2 linked regions of the Nitrobacter winogradskyi Nb-255 genome follow. The protein of the gene in region 2 interacts with the protein of the main gene of each other region in a pairwise test. Links are inferred from orthologs where the notes say so. Each region holds a gene or a part of one and is shown on either strand. Other genes may lie near its edges. The genes, in order: gyrA and gyrB.

Evidence for each region.
Region 1: the proteins of gyrB (region 2) and gyrA interact in binary tests that used the Escherichia coli proteins (3 or more experiments, as listed by UniProt). The link is inferred for Nitrobacter winogradskyi Nb-255 from one-to-one orthologs.

What each region holds. Positions count from the first base shown.
Region 1 is NC_007406.1:1,971,682-1,977,161, forward strand. What follows is about bases 457-3,736. They hold gyrA (DNA gyrase subunit A), read right to left. Parts: upstream 3,399-3,736; coding sequence 657-3,398; downstream 457-656. Other genes in these bases: NWI_RS09400 (hypothetical protein), read left to right, coding at 457-566; NWI_RS09410 (MarC family protein), read left to right, coding at 3,548-3,736. Outside these bases: more of NWI_RS09400, read left to right, coding at 312-456; more of NWI_RS09410, read left to right, coding at 3,737-4,171; SMC-Scp complex subunit ScpB, read right to left, coding at 4,312-5,058; NWI_RS09420 (segregation and condensation protein A), read right to left, coding at 5,080-5,480. UniProt on the Escherichia coli protein: A type II topoisomerase that negatively supercoils closed circular double-stranded (ds) DNA in an ATP-dependent manner to maintain chromosomes in an underwound state.
Region 2 is NC_007406.1:1,433-15,593, forward strand. The notes cover bases 3,045-6,100. They hold gyrB (DNA topoisomerase (ATP-hydrolyzing) subunit B), read left to right. Parts: upstream 3,045-3,379; coding sequence 3,380-5,821; downstream 5,822-6,100. Other genes in these bases: recF (DNA replication/repair protein RecF), read left to right, coding at 3,045-3,116; NWI_RS00035 (PAN domain-containing protein), read right to left, coding at 5,871-6,100. Outside these bases: chromosomal replication initiator protein DnaA, read left to right, coding at 1-562; dnaN (DNA polymerase III subunit beta), read left to right, coding at 779-1,897; more of recF, read left to right, coding at 1,971-3,044; more of NWI_RS00035, read right to left, coding at 6,101-6,437; NWI_RS00050 (universal stress protein), read left to right, coding at 7,856-8,350; NWI_RS00055 (NifU family protein), read left to right, coding at 8,654-9,226; NWI_RS00060 (DUF2778 domain-containing protein), read right to left, coding at 9,223-10,404; tRNA (adenosine(37)-N6)-threonylcarbamoyltransferase complex dimerization subunit type 1 TsaB, read left to right, coding at 10,709-11,407; rimI (ribosomal protein S18-alanine N-acetyltransferase), read left to right, coding at 11,404-11,886; NWI_RS00075 (Fur family transcriptional regulator), read left to right, coding at 12,034-12,477; tRNA (N6-isopentenyl adenosine(37)-C2)-methylthiotransferase MiaB, read left to right, coding at 12,497-13,930; NWI_RS00085 (PhoH family protein), read left to right, coding at 13,935-14,161. UniProt on the Escherichia coli protein: DNA gyrase negatively supercoils closed circular double-stranded DNA in an ATP-dependent manner to maintain chromosomes in an underwound state.

The sequences.
Region 1 (5,480 bases), 2.0 Mb from region 2 along the record:
CGCCTGTTCAGAGGCCGCAAGCGAAGCGGGTTCCGCAATGATCGAAGCGGCGGCCGATATTTATTTCTCACCCGCCGATCGAACCGGACCGGGGTGTGCGCGTCTTATTCATGTATCGCCGAGACAACTGAAATCATTGCGGATTTCAGGTTTGTTTCGTCTTGAAAAGACGTGGTGAAACAATTCTCCCGCACGACGAAACCACTTTTATAACGGGCGAAGACATCGCGAAACGAGGACCGATTATCAATCCGTCCAACCAAGCGGGCCGCGAAAATCAAACGGACAGGCCCAGATCACAGGGGACCGTCATGATCAAAGCTCTTTCCGCAGTTGCGGTCGCGGCGTTCATCGCAGCCGCCCTCACCGTTCTTCCGGGTTTCGCGCCGCAGGTTTCCGCCAGCACGCCCGTTCCGCTCGCCAAGGCCGATCGGCTCGATATCCGGCCCGCAGGCGCGGTCTGTTCGCAGCAAGCCTGGCCGAATTTCGATGCATCCTGCCTTCGCGCCGCCGGCTCCAGGACGGTGGTTCGTGAAGCCCGGCTGATCACGGCAGGACATCGCTGATCCCGGATTAAGTTTCGTAGCTTTATTCTTCCAAAGAGGAAGCCGTCGTTGATGACAATGGGCGGCTTTTGTTTTGTGAGCGGGCGGAAATTATCCGCCGTTGCCGTTCTCGCCGTCCTCTCGAATATGTTCGACCGACACCACATGCTCGCCATCCGCCGTGTTGAACACGCGGACGCCCTTGGAGGCCCGGCTGGTGATGCGGATGCCTTCCACCGGCACCCGGATCAACTGCCCGCCGTCGCTCACCAGCATGATCTGGTCCGACATCTCGACCGGGAATCCAGCGACGAGATGTCCGATCTCGCCAAGCTTGGTCGGATCGGTCGCGCGAATGCCCTTGCCGCCGCGTCCTGAAACCCTGAATTCGAACGACGACGATCGCTTGCCATAGCCATAGGTCGTGACGGTGAGCACGAACTGCTCGGCGGCGCCCATCTCCACATAACGCCCTTCGGGCAGCGAGAGATCAGTATGCGCGGCCTCGTCGGCCTCGGGCGTCGCCTCCTCCGGCTCGATATCCTCGCCGGTCGCCGCGCGGCGGATCGCGCCGGACTGCTTAAGATACGCCGCGCGTTCGGCCGGCGTGGCGTCGAAGTGATGCAGGATCGACAGCGAGATAACCCGATCGCCCTTGGCCAGCGCGATGCCGCGCACTCCCATCGATGTCCGGCCCGAGAACACGCGCACGTCGGTGACGGGGAACCGGATGCACTGACCGCCCGCGGCGGTCAGCAGCACGTCGTCGCGCTCGGTGCAGATCTGCACGTCGACGATCGACTCGCCCTCACCCAGCTTCATCGCGATAATGCCGGAACGCCGGACATCGACGAAATCGGAGAGCTTGTTGCGGCGGACCGTTCCGCTGGTGGTCGCGAACATGACGTCCAGGTCGGCCCAGGACGATTCATCCTCCGGCAGCGGCATGATGGTGGTGATACGCTCGCCCTGGTCGAGCGGCAGGATGTTGATCAGCGCCTTGCCGCGGGCATTGGGAGCCGCCATCGGCAGCCGCCAGACCTTTTCCTTGTAGACCTGTCCGCGCGACGAAAAGAACAGCACCGGCGTATGAGTCGAGGCGACGAACAGCCGGCTGACGAAATCCTCGTCCCTCGTCTGCATTCCGGAGCGGCCTTTGCCGCCACGCTTCTGCGCGCGGTAGGTCGATAGCGGCACCCGCTTGACATAGCCTGCATGCGAGACGGTCACGACCATATCCTCGCGCTGGATCAGGTCCTCGTCCTCGACCTCCCCTTCCTGCTCGACGATAACCGTCCTGCGCGGGGTGGCGAATTCGGACTTCACCGCGCCAAGCTCGGTCTTGATGATCGCCTGTACGCGCGCGCGCGACCGCAGGATGTCCAGATAGTCGGCGATCTCGATGGCGAGCTTGTCGAGTTCCTCCGAGATTTCCTCGCGGCCGAGCGCGGTCAGGCGCTGCAGACGCAGATCGAGAATGGCTTTCGCCTGCTCCATCGACAGCCGCGCCGTGCCGTCCGGCGACACGCGGTGGCGCGGATCGTCGATCAGCGTGATCATCGCCGCGACATCCTTCGCCGGCCAGTCGCGCGACATCAACGTCTCGCGCGCGGCGTTGGGATCCGGCGACTCCCTGATCACGCGGATGATCTCGTCGATGTTGGCGACGGCGATCGCGAGACCGACCAGGATGTGGGCGCGATCGCGGGCCTTGTTGAGCAGGAACTTGGTGCGGCGCGTGACGACCTGTTCGCGGAACGCGATAAACAGGGTCAGCAGGTCTTTCAGGTTCATGACCTGCGGACGGCCCGCATCCAGCGCCACCATGTTGGCGCCGAAGTTGGTCTGCAGCGGCGTGTACTTGTAAAGCTGATTGAGCACGATCTCCGGAACGGCGTCGCGCTTCAACTCGACGACGACGCGAAACCCTTCGCGATCGGATTCGTCACGCAAATCCGAGATGCCGTCGATCTTCTTCTCGCGCACCAGCTCGGCGATGCGCTCGACCATGCTGGCCTTGTTGACCTGATAGGGGATCTCCGAAACCACGATCGCCTCGCGGTCCTTGCGGATCGTATCGATCGACACTTTGCCGCGCATCACGATCGAGCCCCGGCCGAGGTGATAGGCCGAGCGGATGCCCTGCCGTCCAAGGATGATGCCGCCGGTCGGGAAGTCCGGACCCGGAATGATCTTGATGAGGTCGTCGATGCCGAGCGCCGGATCGTCGATCAGCGCCACGCAGGCGTCGATGACCTCGCCGAGATTGTGCGGCGGGATGTTGGTCGCCATGCCGACGGCGATGCCGCCGGCGCCGTTGACCAGAAGATTTGGAAATTTCGCCGGAAGAACCGACGGCTCTCTCTCGCTATTATCGTAGTTGGGCTGGAAATCGACGGTGTCCTTGTCGATGTCGTCGAGCAGCGATTGGGCGATCTTGGTGAGGCGGGATTCGGTGTAGCGCATCGCCGCCGCCATATCGCCGTCCACCGAGCCGAAATTGCCCTGTCCGTCGATCAGCGGCACGCGCATCGAGAAATCCTGCGCCATCCGCACGAGCGCGTCATAAACCGATTGATCGCCGTGAGGATGGTACTTACCGATGACGTCGCCGACAGTGCGGGCGGATTTGCGGTAGGGCTTGTTCCACTCGAAGCCGTTCTCATACATCGCGTAGAGAATGCGACGGTGGACCGGCTTGAGGCCGTCGCGCGCATCCGGCAGCGCCCGCGCCACGATCACGCTCATCGCGTAATCGAGATAGCTGCGTTTCATCTCCTCGAGGATGGAAACGGGCCGAATGCCCGAAGGCGCCGGCGGCTCCTCGGGTTTAGTGTCTTCGATATCTGACAAGGAAGGATTCCGGTCGGTTTCTGCTCGGAATCGTATAGCCTATCGAGGCTGGGAAAACCACCTTCGGCGATCGCCGGAGGCGGTTTTTTCCCGTCGTTCTTTCAGTTACTTATAAGCCATATTGGCAACCAGAATCTGATGGTGGAACGGTGCTGCCGGACTACGCGCTGACGACCTTCGCGACGCTGATGGTGGTGGTCGATCCGATCGGTCTGGCCCCGGTGTTCCTGTCAATCACCCAGGGCCTGCCGAAGGCCGCCCGGCGCGGCATCGGCTGGCGCGCCTCGGCGATAGCCGCCGCCATCCTGGTGGCGACGGCGCTCGGCGGGACATGGCTCCTCGCCCGGCTCGGAATCGGCCTCCCCGCGTTTCGCATCTCCGGCGGACTCCTGCTGTTCGTGGTCGCGTTCGAGATGGTGCTGGGGGTCCGGCCGGCGCGAGAGGCCCAGCAGGCGACCCAGGCGGCGGAGGAGCACGCGCGAAATATCGCGGCCTTTCCGCTGGCGATCCCGATGATCGCGGGTCCGGGGGCGATCACGGCCACCCTGCTGCTGGCCGGTCGCGCGGCGGATCAGCCGGTTCAACTGATAGCGCTGATCGCTATCATCATTGCGGTCGCCGCCATTTGCGGCGTCACCTTCGCGTTGGCGGGGCGCGTGGCCGGCGCGCTCGGCCACACCGGCAACGTCGTGCTGTCGCGATTGCTCGGCGTCGTATTGGCCGCCCTCGCCGTCCAGTTCGTCATCGATGGCATTCGCGAGGCGTTCGGCTGAAAAGGGACCGGTAAACGTCGCGTCCGTGCGTCAGGCTGGCCCGAGCGAGAGCCTCGCTTCTGATGAAACGATGCTTTGACTTCAAGCGAACGGAAACCTCCGTCGGGTCAAGCCCGAGGACGCGCTTCGCTTGAAACGCCTCAGGATCCTGTCGGGGCAGTACCGCCGCTGCTCGAATTATCGCTTTCCGCCTCCAAAGCCGGGACCAGCGCCAGTTCGAGATCGCCCGCATCAAGCGGATCCTCGTCGTCGCGCAAAGCCGGATCGTCTGATGGCGTCGGAACGCTGAACCCGCCCGGCAGGCGCGAATCCAGCAGCCCGGTTCCTTTCAGCTCTTCCAGGCCCGGCAGATCGCCGAGATTCTCGAGGCTGAACTGGGACAGAAACGCCTCGGTCGTCCCGAAGGTGAGCGGGCGGCCCGGTGTCTTGCGGCGACCGCGCGGCTTGATCCAGCCGGTCTCCAGAAGAACGTCCAGCGTGCCCTTGGAGGTCACGACGCCGCGGATCTCCTCGATCTCCGCGCGCGTCACGGGCTGATGATAGGCGATGATGGCCAACACCTCGATCGCCGCGCGCGACAGGCGCCGCGTCTCCGTGCTTTCCCGCGTCATCAGCCAGGCCAGATCGCCCGCCGTGCGGAAGGTCCACTTGTTGGCGATTCGCACCAGGTTGACGCCCCGCGACGCATAGTCCGCCTGCAACTGGGCGAGAGCCGATTTGATATCGACGCCGTCGGGCATCCGCTTGGCGAGCGCCGACTGATCCAGCGGCTCGGAGGAAGCGAACAGCAGCGCCTCCAGCAAGCGCAATTCCTCGGGCCGCGACGCGGGCAGTTCCGTTTCGGGTTCCTCGAGCCGCTCCACGCGTATTTCCGCCAGGCTTGCCATCGCTCGGTCTCCTTCTTCCAATTACTGCACCGGGGTGTCCGGTCCCGCCGTCGGATCGGGTGACGGCTGCGGCGCACGCTTGCGAAAATAAAGCGGCGCGAAGGCCTCTTTCTGATTCAGATCCATCACGCCCTCGCGCACCAATTCGAGAGCGGATGCAAAACTCGACGCGAACACGGTGGCGCGCTGCGCCGGATCGACGACAAACGTCATCAGATATTCATCGAGACAGCCCCAGTCCTCACCCGCAAGACCGACCAGACGCTCAAGCGAGGCTCGCGCCTCGCTCAACGACCAGACCGTGCGCTTGGCCATGTGAACGGTGGTCAATACCCGCTGCTGACGCTGCACGGCATAGGCGGAGAGCAGGTCGAACAAGGTCGCGGTAAACTTCGGATGCCGGATCTCGGCGATCGACTCGG
Region 2 (14,161 bases):
CGGCGGGCTCGTGGTCGAAATGGGATCGCTCGGCGAGGAGCTTCGGCTCGGCATCCTGCGGTCGCGGGTTGAAGCCGCCCGAGTCCACCACGCCAGTTTCGACGTGCCGGAGCCGGTCCTGGATTACCTCGCGAAAGCGATCACGCATAACGGCCGCGACCTCGAAGGCGCGATCAACCGGCTTCTGGCGCACAGCAAGCTCAACGCCCAGCCGGTCACGCTGGAAATGGCCGAGCGCGAGGTCCGTGACCTGGTCCGTCCGCAGGAACCCCGGCGCATCAAGATCGAGGACATCCAGCGGGTCGTTGCGCGGCAGTACAATGTAAGCCGCTCGGACCTTCTGTCCTCGCGCCGCACCGCCAACGTGGTGAGGCCGCGGCAGGTCGCGATGTATCTGGCTAAAACGCTGACGTTGCGTTCCCTGCCCGAGATCGGCCGCCGGTTCGGGGGCCGGGATCACACCACCGTGCTGCACGCCGTGCGCAAGATCGAGGCGCTGGTGTCGAAGGACACGACGCTCTCCGACGAGGTCGAACTGCTGAAACGCCAGTTGCAGGAATAGGCGCGGAGCGGGAAAAATCCTTCCGGAAAAAGCCGGACCATGGCGAACCACAGGGGCTTGCGCAGGAAGCACTTCCGCGTCACCTTACGGCCCCGCCGGATTTAGGCGATATCAGCCTTGAGCTTCGAGGCATCGCTTGAACTCCGAGGTCTCGGCGCCGCGAGTCCTCGCGGCATTTTCAGCACACGACCTGAACCTGGATCGGACGGATTTGCAATGAAGGTCACCGTCGAACGCGCGCAACTGCTGAAATCGCTCGGCCACGTCCATCGCGTTGTCGAACGGCGGAACACGATTCCGATCCTGGGAAACGTGCTGGTCCGCGCCGAGAACGCCAAGCTGTCGCTGAAGGCGACCGATCTCGATCTGGAGGTGACGGAAACGCTGGCGGCGGAAACCGGCACTGTGGGCTCGACCACGGTTCCAGCGCATATGTTCTACGACATCATCCGCAAGCTGCCCGATGGCGCGCAGATCGTGCTGGAAGGCGATGGCGACCGCTCGGTTCTGACGATCCGCGCCGGGCGCTCCCGCTTCACCCTGCAGACGCTGCCGGAGAATGATTTCCCCGATCTCGCGGCCGGCGAGATGACGCATTCTTTCACATTGGCCGCGGCAGACCTGAAGCGGCTGATCGATCGTACCCAGTTCGCGATCTCGACCGAAGAGACCCGCTATTATCTCAATGGCATCTACCTGCACGGCGCGGGCACCGCAAACAACGCGACGCTGCGCGGCGTCGCGACCGACGGTCATCGCCTAGCGCAACTCGATCTCGCTTTGCCGAAGGGCGCCGAGGGAATGCCCGGCGTCATCATTCCGCGCAAGACGGTCGGCGAGGTGCAGCGGTTGATCGAGGATAGCGAGGCCGAGATCGGAATCGAACTGTCGCAAGGCAAGATCCGCTTCACCCTCGGCAACGTCGTGCTGACCTCCAAGCTGATCGACGGCACCTTCCCGGACTACGGCCGCGTGATCCCGCAGAACAACGACAAGGAACTGGTCGTCGACAAGAAGGATTTCGAGGCCGCGGTAGATCGCGTCTCGACGATTTCCAGCGAGCGCGGCCGCGCCGTGAAGCTGGCGCTGTCAGCGGGCAAGCTCGTTCTGTCCGTGACCAATCCCGATTCCGGCAGCGCCACCGAGGAGCTTGAGGTCGAATACGCCTCCGACGCACTCGATATCGGATTCAATTCACGCTATCTCCTGGATATCGCCGCGCAGATCGAGGGCGAAGCCGCGGTGCTGAAGCTCGCCGATCCCGGATCGCCGACGCTGGTGCACGACAGGGATTCCAGGGGCGCGCTCTACGTCCTGATGCCGATGCGGGTGTGAGGAATCTCTCGGATCGCGAGGTCTCCAATTTCGCTCTCTCCCCTTGCGGGAGAGGGAAATATTGCCCGGCGTCATGATTCCCTCCCGCGTTCGCCGCCTGAGCCTCACCCACTTCCGCAACTACCGCGCCGCGACGTTCGAGACGCGCAGCAACATGATCGTGCTGGTCGGACCGAACGGTGCCGGCAAGACCAATTGCCTCGAAGCCATTTCGCTGCTGTCGCCGGGACGCGGATTGCGTCGCGCGACACGCGACGACATCGCGGACAACACCGGAGACGGCTCCTGGGCGGTGTCGGCCGAGATGCAAGGCGCGCTCGGCCTTGCGACGCTCGGCACCGGCATCGACGCGCCGGGCAATGAAGCGGCTCCAAGCGGCCGGCGCTGCCGGATCGACCGCGAGCCCGTCGCATCGGCCGCCGCGTTCGGCGACCATCTGCGCATGGTCTGGCTGACGCCCTCGATGGACGGCCTGTTCACCGGGCCGGCGTCGGACAGGCGGCGTTTCCTCGACCGTCTGGTGCTGGCGATCGACAGTGAACACTCCGGCCGCGTCTCGGCGCTGGAGCGCAGCCTGCGCTCGCGCAACCGCCTGCTGGAAATGCGTCACCACGACGATCTCTGGTGCGAGGCCATTGAGCGTAAAACCGCCGAGCTTGCGGTCGCGGTCGCGGCGATGCGCGCGCAGACCGTGACGCGCCTTACGGCCGCGCTGGAGGCGCGCGGCGGGGGCTCCTCATTCCCCGCGGCAAGCATCCACCTCGACGGCTGGATGGAGAACGCGCTGCTGACCGAGCCGGCCACTGTGGTGGAGGATCGCTACCGCGAAATCCTGCGCGCCAGCCGCCCTCGCGACGCCGCCGCCGGCCGCACGCTCGAAGGCCCGCATCTCACCGATCTGGAGGTGATCTATGCGCCGAAGAACATGCCGGCGAAGGAGGCCTCCACAGGCGAGCAGAAGGCGCTCCTGATCGGCCTGGTGCTGGCCCACGCCCGCCTCGTGGCCGAGATGACGGGCATCATCCCGCTGCTGCTGCTCGATGAAGTCGTGGCTCACCTCGATCCCGACCGCCGCGGCGCGTTGTTCGGCGAGCTTGCCGGCCTCGGCGCCCAGGTCTGGATGAGCGGCGCCGACCCGGCCGCCTTCGCCAACCTCAGTGCCGGCAGCGAAACCTTCAGGGTGGACTCCGGCCGGATCACGCGCGAGCCGCCCACGTAATGCCATAGGAACCGCTCGGGACGGGAGCTGGAGAATCCCGCAGCTTTCGTCCCCGAGGCGACGGCTCCGATGGTTGCGAATCGCGATGTGGGAAGCTTCGCGAATCGCCTGTTTCCGCCCTTGAAAAACTCCACAAAAATACCATTTATTCAATATCTTACGTGGCACAACTTTGCGCTAGTCGCGGTGCCGCTTTCGTGCCAGAAATAGACTTCTCAGCCGCATCGACCGCGTCTGTCCCGGGACACCTCTGAAGGCCTTTCATGAACGAACCTGCCCGGCAGCAAATTGCCGATACCGAATCTGTCGCGGCCATCGAATATGGCGCGGAATCGATCAGGGTGCTCAAGGGCCTCGACGCCGTGCGCAAGCGGCCCGGCATGTATATCGGCGACACCGATGACGGCTCCGGCCTGCACCACATGGTTTATGAAGTGGTCGACAACGCCATCGACGAGGCGCTGGCGGGACACGCCACCGCCGTCGAGGTCATTCTCAACGCTGACAATTCAGTCACGGTGCGCGACGACGGCCGCGGCATTCCCGTCGACATCCACAAGGGCGAAGGCGTCTCGGCGGCTGAAGTCATCATGACGCAGCTGCACGCCGGCGGAAAGTTCGATCAGAACTCCTACAAGGTCTCCGGCGGACTGCACGGCGTCGGCGTCTCCGTCGTCAACGCGCTCTCCAGCAAGCTGACCCTGCGCATCTGGCGCAGGGACAAGGAACACCTGATCGAATTCGCCAACGGCGACGCGCTGGCGCCGTTGAAGGTCGTCGGCGACGCCAACGGCAGGCGCGGCACCGAAGTCACTTTTCTCGCCTCGACCGAGACCTTCACCAACATCGAGTATGATTTCGCCACGCTGGAGCATCGGCTGCGCGAACTCGCGTTCCTGAACTCCGGGGTCAACATCCTGCTCTCGGACATGCGCCACGCCGTCGAGCGGCGCGAGCAGATGATGTACGAAGGCGGCGTGGTCGAATTCGTCAAGTATCTCGACCGCAACAAGAAGGCGATGGTGGCGGATCCGATCATGGTCCGCGCCGAGATGAACGGCATCAGCGTCGAGGCCGCGCTGTGGTGGAACGACAGCTACCACGAGAACGTCCTGTGCTTCACCAACAACATTCCGCAGCGCGACGGCGGCACCCATCTCGCCGGCTTTCGCGGCGCCCTGACCCGGCAGGTCAACGGCTATGCCGATGCCATGGCCAAGAAGGAGAGGATCGCGCTGACCGGCGACGACTGCCGCGAGGGATTGACCGCGGTGCTTTCGGTGAAAGTGCCGGATCCGAAATTCTCGTCGCAGACCAAGGACAAGCTGGTGTCGTCGGAAGTGCGTCCCGTGGTCGAGAACGTCATCAACGAGGCGCTCGCCGCCTGGTTCGAGGAGCATCCGACCGAGGCGAAGCTCATCGTCGGCAAGGTGGTCGAGGCCGCGGCGGCGCGCGAGGCCGCGCGGAAGGCCCGCGAACTGACACGGCGCAAGGGCGCGCTCGATGTCGCCTCGCTCCCCGGCAAGCTCGCCGACTGCCAGGAACGCGATCCGGCGAAATCGGAACTGTTCATCGTCGAGGGAGATTCGGCCGGCGGAAGCGCCAAGCAGGGCCGCAACCGTGAATTCCAGGCCGTCCTGCCGCTCCGCGGCAAGATCCTGAACGTCGAGCGCGCGCGCTTCGACAAAATGCTGTCGTCCGAGCAGATCGGCACGCTGATCACCGCGCTCGGCACCGGAATCGGCCGCGAGGATTTCGACCTCTCGAAGCTACGCTATCACAAGATCATCGTGATGACCGACGCCGACGTCGACGGCGCGCATATCCGCACGCTGCTCCTGACCTTCTTCTTCCGCCAGATGCCGGCGCTGATCGAGGCCGGCCATCTCTATATCGCGCAGCCGCCGCTCTACAAGGTGACCCGCGGCAAGTCCGAACGATACCTGAAGGACGAGCGCGCGCTGGAAGACTACCTGATCGAAACCGGGCTCGACGACTGCGTGTACAAGCTCGCCACGGGCGAAGACCGCGGCGGCCGCGACCTGCTGGCGCTGGTGGATGACGCCCGCGTGATCCGGAACGTGCTGCAGAATCTGCATGGCCGCTACAACCGCGGCGTGATCGAGCAGGCGGCGATCGCCGGCGTGATGAATCCGAGGATCACCGAAAATCTGGCGACGGCAACCGCCGCCGCCGATTACATCGCCAGGCGACTGGATGCGCTGGCCGACGAGGTCGAGCGCGGCTGGGTCGGCCGCTTTGTCGAGGGTCAGGGCTTTTTCTTCGAGCGCACCGTGCGCGGCGTCAAGGACGTCGCCATGATCGACGACGCGCTGCTCGGCTCGGCCGATGCGCGCAAGCTCGATGAATACGCTGGCAGGCTGCAGGAAGCCTATCCGCGCCCCGGCCTCCTGCGGCGCAGGGATACCGAAACCGCGATCCATGGTCCGGTCAGTCTGTTCGAGGCGGTGACCGACGCCGGGCGCAAAGGCGTCGCGCTGCAACGCTACAAAGGCCTCGGCGAGATGAACCCGGACCAGCTCTGGGAGACCACGCTCGACGTCAGCGAGCGTTCGCTGCTGCAAGTGAAGATCAAGGAGGTCGACGAGGCCGATGACATCTTCACCAAGCTGATGGGCGATGTGGTCGAACCGCGCCGCGAGTTCATCCAGGACAACTCGCTCAGCGCCAATGTGGACGTGTGAGCCGGCGACGCCTCACCTTCCCTCAAAAAAGCGGTAGCGCTCGCGACAGCTATCGGATGACGCCGGAGGTGAAGCCGGGTCTGCGATGCGGCGGCTTGATTTCCTTTTTCAGGAAACATCGCGCGGCTTTGCCAGCGTATCCCGGCCGCGCATAGGTCCAGGCCCGGCACTTGCTATCGGCATCGCAGGCATGCCTGCAAACCTGATCGGCGTCGGCTCTCTCGTCTTTCCTGATCTCGAAATTGCGATAGTCGCCGCCCGAGCGATCGGTGGAGGTTTCCACCGGGCCTATCCGTCGCTCGATCACGCCCGCGCCGCGGACACCGGACACGCAGCACCGATTCGCGATCCGCTGGGGCACGGCGTTCTTGAGCCAGCATACCGCGGTTTCCGACCGTTCATTCGGATAGCTGAAGCTCCAGGCGCGGCAACGGCGGTCGCGTTCGCATGCCAGGCCGCAATCGACCGGATCGCCCGACCGCAGCGGCACCCGCAGATAGTCGGCGCCGGGCCGGTCAAAATTGACCTGAGCACTGGCCGGACGCACCGCCGGAACAGAGCTCCACAACAGCGCGGCCAGCAGAACCAGGCCCACCTTCAGTGCATGGACTTTCATCACCTGCCGTAAAGCAGCGCATCCCCAACGAGGACGTGCGCGGATAGGAGTCATTAAATCGCGCCCTCAATGTACGTTGGATGAACAACCGCAAGCCGCTGACCCGATGATACCCCGATTCGGCGGAGTCGATCGCTTCGAACCTGCGAAGCAACGGATGCGTCATCGCCAGCCGTTCCTCCGCAGTTCGTGATGCAAACCTCCTCTGTAGCGCTCCAAGCAAACACGTCGTGCGGCTTGAGCTTGGTGACCCGCCGCCCGCGTGAAGAAAACGCGTCAAAATAAAATCATCGATCCCCGCTCTGATTCCATCAGAAGCGAAATGCTCTAGGCCGGATCGACATTCACGGCAGCCAGATCAGGGCTGCGGCCAGGTGAACGAAGCCCGTGAAGTGAACGGTTCGCCTGTCGTAGCGGGTGGCGAAACGGCGGAAGTGCTTGAGACGGTTGAAGCAGCGCTCGATGCGGTTGCGGTGCTTGTAGAGACCGGCGTCATGCGGGATGATGATTTTGCGCGTCCTGTTTGAGGGGATCACCGCTTCGGCGCCCATGCCGGCGATGAGTGCACGCAAGGCGTTGCTGTCATAAGCCTTGTCGGCCAGCACGGCGTCCCCGGCCTGGGCTTCGAGCAGCGCGGGGGCTTGTGTGACGTCTCCGACCTGCCCGGCGGTGACGATGAAACGCAAGGGTCGGCCCAGCGCATCGGCGAGCATGTGGACCTTGGTGGTCAGTCCACCTCGGGAACGCCCCAGCGCCTGATCCTTGGCCCCCCTTTTCCGGTAGCCGCCTGCTGATGGGCTCGAACGATGGTTGAGTCGAGCATCAGATACTGGTTGTCGCGATCGGCTGTCAGGGTGGAGAACACCCGTTCCCACACACCGGCATGGCACCACCTGCTGAACCGCCGATGCACCGTCTTCCAGCGACCATAGCGCTCCGGCAGGTCACACCAGTGCGCGCCGGATCGCAGCACCCACAGGCAGCCGTTCACAAACAACCGATTATCCGATCCCGTCCGTCCCGGATCAGAGGCCTTGCCTGGCAGCAACGGTGCAATCTTCGCCCACTGATGATCGCTCAGCTCATACCGCTTGATCCCCATCGTGCAGCTCCGTGTCAGAATCACGGAACCCTATGAATCAGCGATCAGACCGCCTGGGAATCCTGAATGTCGATCCGGCCTAGAGCATGATCCGATCAAGTTGAATCGGACCATGCTCTGGAAATGATTGTCCGGTCGCATTTTCTTGCGGCGAACCGGGTATCCGGTTCGTCAGAAAAGGCTCTCACATCACTTCCACCACTTCGGTTCCAGTTGATTGCTTTTGATTGCTTTTGATTGCTTTTCCGCAAGCTGCTTGTCGGGGCAGCCTTTGCCGTGGCAGCATGGCGGCGGCTGGTTCAGCACCGGGACATGCATGAGCGCGCAACGCCGAAGCTACGAGAGCGGTCACAAGCCGAAATATCTGGTCGTGGTCGATGACAGCGCGGAATGGGATCGTGCCGTTTATTATGCGAGCCGCCGCGCCATCCGCGTCGGCGGAGGCATCGTGATGTTGCGCGTGGTGGAGCCGGAAGACCGTAATCAGGAATGGCTCGGCATCGCCGAGGTGATCCGCGCCGAGGCTTATGAAGGCGCGGATGCGGCGCTCGACCGCGCCTCCGGCCGGGCCAACGGGATCGCCGCGATCACGCCGGAGCGGATCATTCGCGAGGGCGATCCGCTCGAACAAATTCTGGATGTCATCGAGAAGGATTTGGATATATCGATGCTGGTGCTCGCCGCCAGCGGTGGTCCCGAAGGTCCGGGTCCGATCATCACGACGCTGGCCAAGACCGCCGGGAACTTTCCGATCCCGGTGACGATCGTGCCGGGCACCCTGACGGATGACGCGATCGACGCGCTGTCGTAGCATGTTCGTTTCTGACTGAATCAGGAAGCGAAGCGCTGGATTATTGTTTTGGCGCGTTTTCTTCACGCGAACCGGCATCCCATCCCCGGGTCAAGCCCGAGGACATGCTTCGCTCGAAAGCGCCATGGAGCATGATCCCGAGCGGTGGGAACCGGCTTCGGATAAGATCACGCCCGATCCGATCAAAATTGAGGATGCGGCTTCGGCTGCCCTCGCTTCAACGCCCTTGACCGTGCCTTTGCGATGGCTATCTGCTAGGGGAACCTACGCGCCGGCCTTGAACCGGCGACGACGGAGAGACCGATGTTCATTCAGACCGAAATTACCCCCAATCCCGCCACCTTGAAGTTCCTTCCGGGTCGCACCGTCCTCGGCAAGGGCACGATGGAGTTCACCAGCGCCAGCACCACCGCCCGCTCGCCGCTCGCCGTGAAGCTGTTCGCCGTGCACGGCGTCGCCGGCGTATTCTACGGCTCGGATTTCATCACGGTGACGAAAGACGAGGGCAGCGACTGGCAGCATCTCAAGCCGGCCATCCTCGGCGTCATCATGGAACACTATATGGCGGGTGCGCCGCTGTTGGCGGACGGCGAAGGGTGCAGTGAAGCGAACGCCGACAGCGACGTCGAATTCTTCGATGAAGCGGATGCCGAGACCGTGACCTTGATCAAGGACCTGATCGAGACGCGGGTGCGGCCGGGGGTCGCCGATGACGGTGGCGATATCACCTTCCGCGGCTTCAGGGACGGAATCGTCTATGTGAACATGAAGGGTGCGTGCTCCGGGTGCCCGTCATCGACGGTGACCTTGCGGAACGGCATCCAGAACCTGCTGAAACACTTCGTGCCCGAGGTCGTCGAAGTACGGCCGGTTTAGAGCTTGGCGACGACCACCAGCCGCTTGATTTTGCCGCTCTTGTAGGCGCGCAGGAATGCATCGTAGTTCTTGAACGACACGCAGCCGTTGGAGGCGCCGCTCGGCCCGAGCATATAAGTGTGCGCCAGCAGGCCAGTGCGCCCGTATATCTTGTCCTCGCCGCCGATCGGTTTCAGCCTGATCGCCTCCACCCCGTGGAACGGACGTTCCCGCAACGACAGGTCGTAGATATGCGGCGGCGTCACGCCCCGCATCTTTCTGTCGGCGTAGCGTGGATCGTCCATCATTTTGCCAAGCCCGGAATGCGCTTCGAGCCTGGTGCCGTCCGGCAGGTAGACGGTACGCGCGGAAATGTCATAAATGGCGGTGGATTCATGTTGCGGGATGCTCCCGAGGGTCAGGCTCTCACCGTCGCTGCTCACCCCGCCGTCGGGCGCCGCGAACGCCAGTTTCAGGCCGGCCGCGGGTCTGCCGAACAGTTTCTCGAAGATCGACGGTTTGTTCGGCTCCGGCGCGACAGCGGCGCTGGCCTGTGCGATCTCGCTGCGGGACGGGGCGGAGGCAGCCTGAAGCTGACGCAGTTCGGAGGGACGCGGCGCCGGCATCGGAACAATCGAGGAGATTTGCGACGCCTGCGGAAGCGGCAGGATCTCCGGCGGAGCCTCGGCGAGAGAGGAGACGGCGATCTGCGAGGCCGCCGCGGGCTCGAAGGTGCCGGGCGGGGGACCGAGCAGGCGCGGACCGTACAGCAACGCGGTGCGGGCCCTCGCTTGGGGATCCTCGGCACGGGCCTTGGTTACTCCGGCCTTGGTTACTCCGGCATTGGCTGCCCGGTTCTTGGAGACAGGAGCCTTGGAAACAGGAAACCTGGCCGCGCGGACCCCGGCGATAGCCTGTGGGGCGCGAACGCCCGGGATCTCCTCCAGGGCCTCATACGCGGCTGCGATGCGATGCACAGGCTCCGCTGAACGACCCGAGACAACTGGCGGCAATGAGGCCGTGACCAGCTCTGCGGGTTCAAATCCGCCGGAAACACGGGTGTAGAGCGTCCAGGCGCAGGCTAGCCCGATGCAGGCGAGCCCGGCGAAACCCAATATATTCTGAGGAACCGCCTTGCGGGGCAGATCGGCGGAGTGAGCCGCGGCCTCATAGTAACGTCTGCCCGTAACGTACGTCATTCGCCCCACGTCCAGAGTCACGGCCTTTCCGGTCTCCGCGGGCGGTGCACCAAGATGCTGCACGCCGCCGGCATGTCCGGATCAAGACTGCGCATGGCTGATTCGCTAAACCCCAAAGTTCCCCACGAAGCTGTGGTAGAGTGCTGAGCGCCATTAAGGCGACTTTTAGTTAAATGCGGATTAAATATGAGTCGGACCCCAGGCCCATGATAAACCGCGCGATCGCGGCAATCTCGTGTCTAAAACCCGGGTTCCTGCATCCAAACCGCAGGTAATTCTCGGGCAAGGGTGCTAGTCTGGTCCGATGCTCGTCCTTGCGATCGACACCGCCCTCGATGCCTGTGCCGCCGGCATACTGGACACCGACGAAGGCCGCCTGATCGCTCAGGAAACGCTCCCGATGAAGCGCGGCCACGCGGAAACCCTGATGCCGCTGATCGCCAGGGTCATCGAATCCGCGGGAATCGGCTTTAAGGCGCTGGACCGCATCGCCGCGACCACCGGCCCCGGCAGCTTCACCGGCCTGCGCGTGGGGCTGTCGGCCGCGCGCGGCATCGCGCTGGCCGCCGACAAGCCGGTGGTCGGCGTAACCACCCTCGCGGCCTTTGCGGCCCCGGTGATCGGCGAGGATCGGAAGCCGCCGGTGATCTCCGCCATCGATGCCCGGCATGATCAGGTTTATTTTCAGGCCATGAGCGGTGACGGCGCCGCGCTGATCCAGCCGCGCGTCGCGCCGGTCGCGGAAGCGCTTGCGGCATCCCGCTTCGGCGCGCCGCATCTGGTCGGAAATGCCGCGAGGCTTCTCGCCGATCGCTGGCCCGCGCACGCCCCGCCCCCGGTCGCGGTCGATCAGCAGGCAGCGCCCGATATCGTCTGGGTGGCGTGGCTTGGCGCGGCGGTCAGCCCGGATGCGGCGCCTCCGCGCCCGTATTACCTGCGCGCGCCCGACGCCAGGCCGACCGGCGACACCCTGCTAAAACCACGGACGCTGGCCGCATCATGATGACATGGTTCCCCGGGAGGGAACGCGCCGTTCCCATTGTCGAGCCCGCGAGCCCGAACGACGCGGCGCGCCTTGCCGCGATTCACGGCGCATCGTTTCATCGCGGCTGGGGTGAAAGCGAATTCGAGACCATGATCGCCGAGCGCAACACGCTGGTTCAGCGTCTGCGGCTACGATCGAACGTGATCGGTTTTGCCGTCTCCCGCATTGCCGCGGACGAGGCCGAGATCCTGTCGATCGCCATCGACGCCGGCTATCGCGGCCAGGGGTTTTCGCGCAACCTGCTGCTCACGCACCTTGGCCACCTCGCCGGGCGCGGCGTGCGGACGGTATTTCTCGAGGTGGAGGAAAATAATCAACCGGCGCGGCGTCTCTATGAACGCGCCGGCTTCGCCGTCGTCGGACGCCGCGAACGTTACTATCGCGAGGCGGGTGATCTGGAACTGAACGCATTGGTGATGCGCCGCAACTTGTCGTAACCTCTGCGGAGTGGCAAAAGGAGCCAGGGAGAACCACCGGCAACGGTGCATCGGTTTTTTCGTCCGGTCGCACTCCTTATATCGTTCGCGCGCATTATCTTACGCACATATGAGCGGATCATGCGCCATCGGAACCGGACACTAGAGATGATGGCCCTAAAATCGACGCCTGTGCAGAAGCCCACCACGATCGAGGCGCGTTGCGCGGCCGCCGGAATGCGCATGACCGAACAGCGCCGGGTTATCGCGCGCGTGCTCGCGGAGGCGTCCGATCATCCCGACGTCGAGGAGCTTTACCGGCGCTGCGCCGGGGTGGATGACAAGATCTCGATCTCGACGGTCTATCGCACGGTGAAGCTGTTCGAGGATGCCGGCATCATCGAGCGGCACGATTTCCGCGAAGGCCGCGCGCGCTATGAGACGATGCGCGACAGCCACCACGATCATCTGATCAACCTGCGCGACGGCCAGGTTATCGAATTCACTTCGGATGAGATCGAGAAACTGCAAGCCGAGGTCGCGCGCAAGCTCGGCTACCGGCTGGTCGATCATCGGCTCGAACTCTATTGCGTGCCGATGGATGACGAATAAGTCGCGGGTGCCTGTCGAAATGCCGGAAAGCCGCATGCCGCCGCGCAAGCTGCACATCAAATCCTACGGTTGCCAGATGAACGTCTACGACGCCCAGCGCATGGCGGACACGCTGGCGGTCGAAGGATATGTCGAGACCACCAGCGCCGAGGACGCCGACCTCGTCATTCTCAACACCTGCCACATTCGCGAGAAGGCGTCCGAGAAGGTCTATTCCGAGCTCGGCCGCCTGCGCGCAGCCAAGGATCAGGCGGCGCGTGATGGCCGCGGCATGAACATCGTGGTCGCCGGCTGCGTCGCGCAGGCCGAAGGCGAGGAGATCATCAGGCGCGCGCCCATGGTCGATGTGGTGGTGGGTCCGCAGAGCTATCATCATCTGCCGCAACTGCTCGCGCGCGCAAAGACCTGTGGCCGTGCGCTGGAGACCGAGTTTCCGGTCGCGGACAAGTTCGGCTTCCTGCCGCAGCCGTCGCGGCAGGCGATCCGTTCCCGTGGCATCTCGGCGTTCGTGACGGTGCAGGAAGGCTGCGACAAATTCTGCACCTTCTGCGTCGTGCCTTATACCCGCGGCGCCGAGGCGTCGCGGCCGGTGGCGAAGGTCGTCGAAGACGTGCGGCGCCTGGCGGACAACGGCGTTCGCGAGATCACCCTCATCGGACAGAACGTCAACGCCTATCACGGCGAGGGTCCCGACGGGCGGCCCTGGCCGTTCGGCAAGCTGCTGTATCGTCTCGCCGGGATTCCAGGCATCGTCCGGCTGCGTTACTCGACCAGCCATCCGCGCGACGTCGAAGACACCCTGATCGACGCCCACCGCGATCTCGACGCGCTGATGCCGTTCGTGCACCTGCCGGTGCAATCCGGATCAGACCGCATCCTCGCCGCCATGAATCGCAGGCATACCGCCGATGATTACCGCCGGGTGATCGACCGGTTTCGTCAGGCCCGGCCCGACATCGCGTTCTCCTCGGACTTCATCGTCGGCTTCCCCGGCGAAACCGAGGAAGATTTCGCCGCCACCCTCGCGCTCGTCGGCCAAATCGGATACGCTGCCGCCTATTCGTTCAAATACTCGCCCCGACCCGGAACGCCGGCGGCGGACATGCAGGAGACGGTGTCAACGGCCGACATGGACCAGCGATTGGTGCAGCTTCAGAACCTGATCGACAGCCAGCAATCCGCCTTCAACCGGACCGCGCTGGGCAGGACGATCGACGTGCTGTTCGATCGCGCCGGACGCAAGCCCGGCCAGATCGTCGGCCGCACGGCCTATCTTCAGCCCGCCCATGTGGAAGCGTCGGACGCCATCATCGGACAGGTGCTGCCCGTAACCGTCGCCAGTCTGGAACGCTACAGCCTGTTCGGAACGCTGGCGTCCAAGCCGACGTCCGGCGAACCTTCGAACCATGCCGCGACGGGCGGCGCGCAGTTCCAGACGACCGCCGGAGCCTGACCCCTTGCCCAAGAGCGCATCGGATTCCCCTCCGCTTGCTCCCAGCCGGAAACCCGAGATCCAGGGCCCGCCCGAAACGCAGGTCGTCATCGATTTCGAGGACAATCGCGCGGTATCGGCGCTGGTCGGCCCTTACGGACAGAATCTCTCGCAGCTTGAGCGCCGGCTCGGCGTGGTCGTCGATTCGCGCGGCAATCACATCACCATCGCCGGATCGCGCGACGGCTGCGA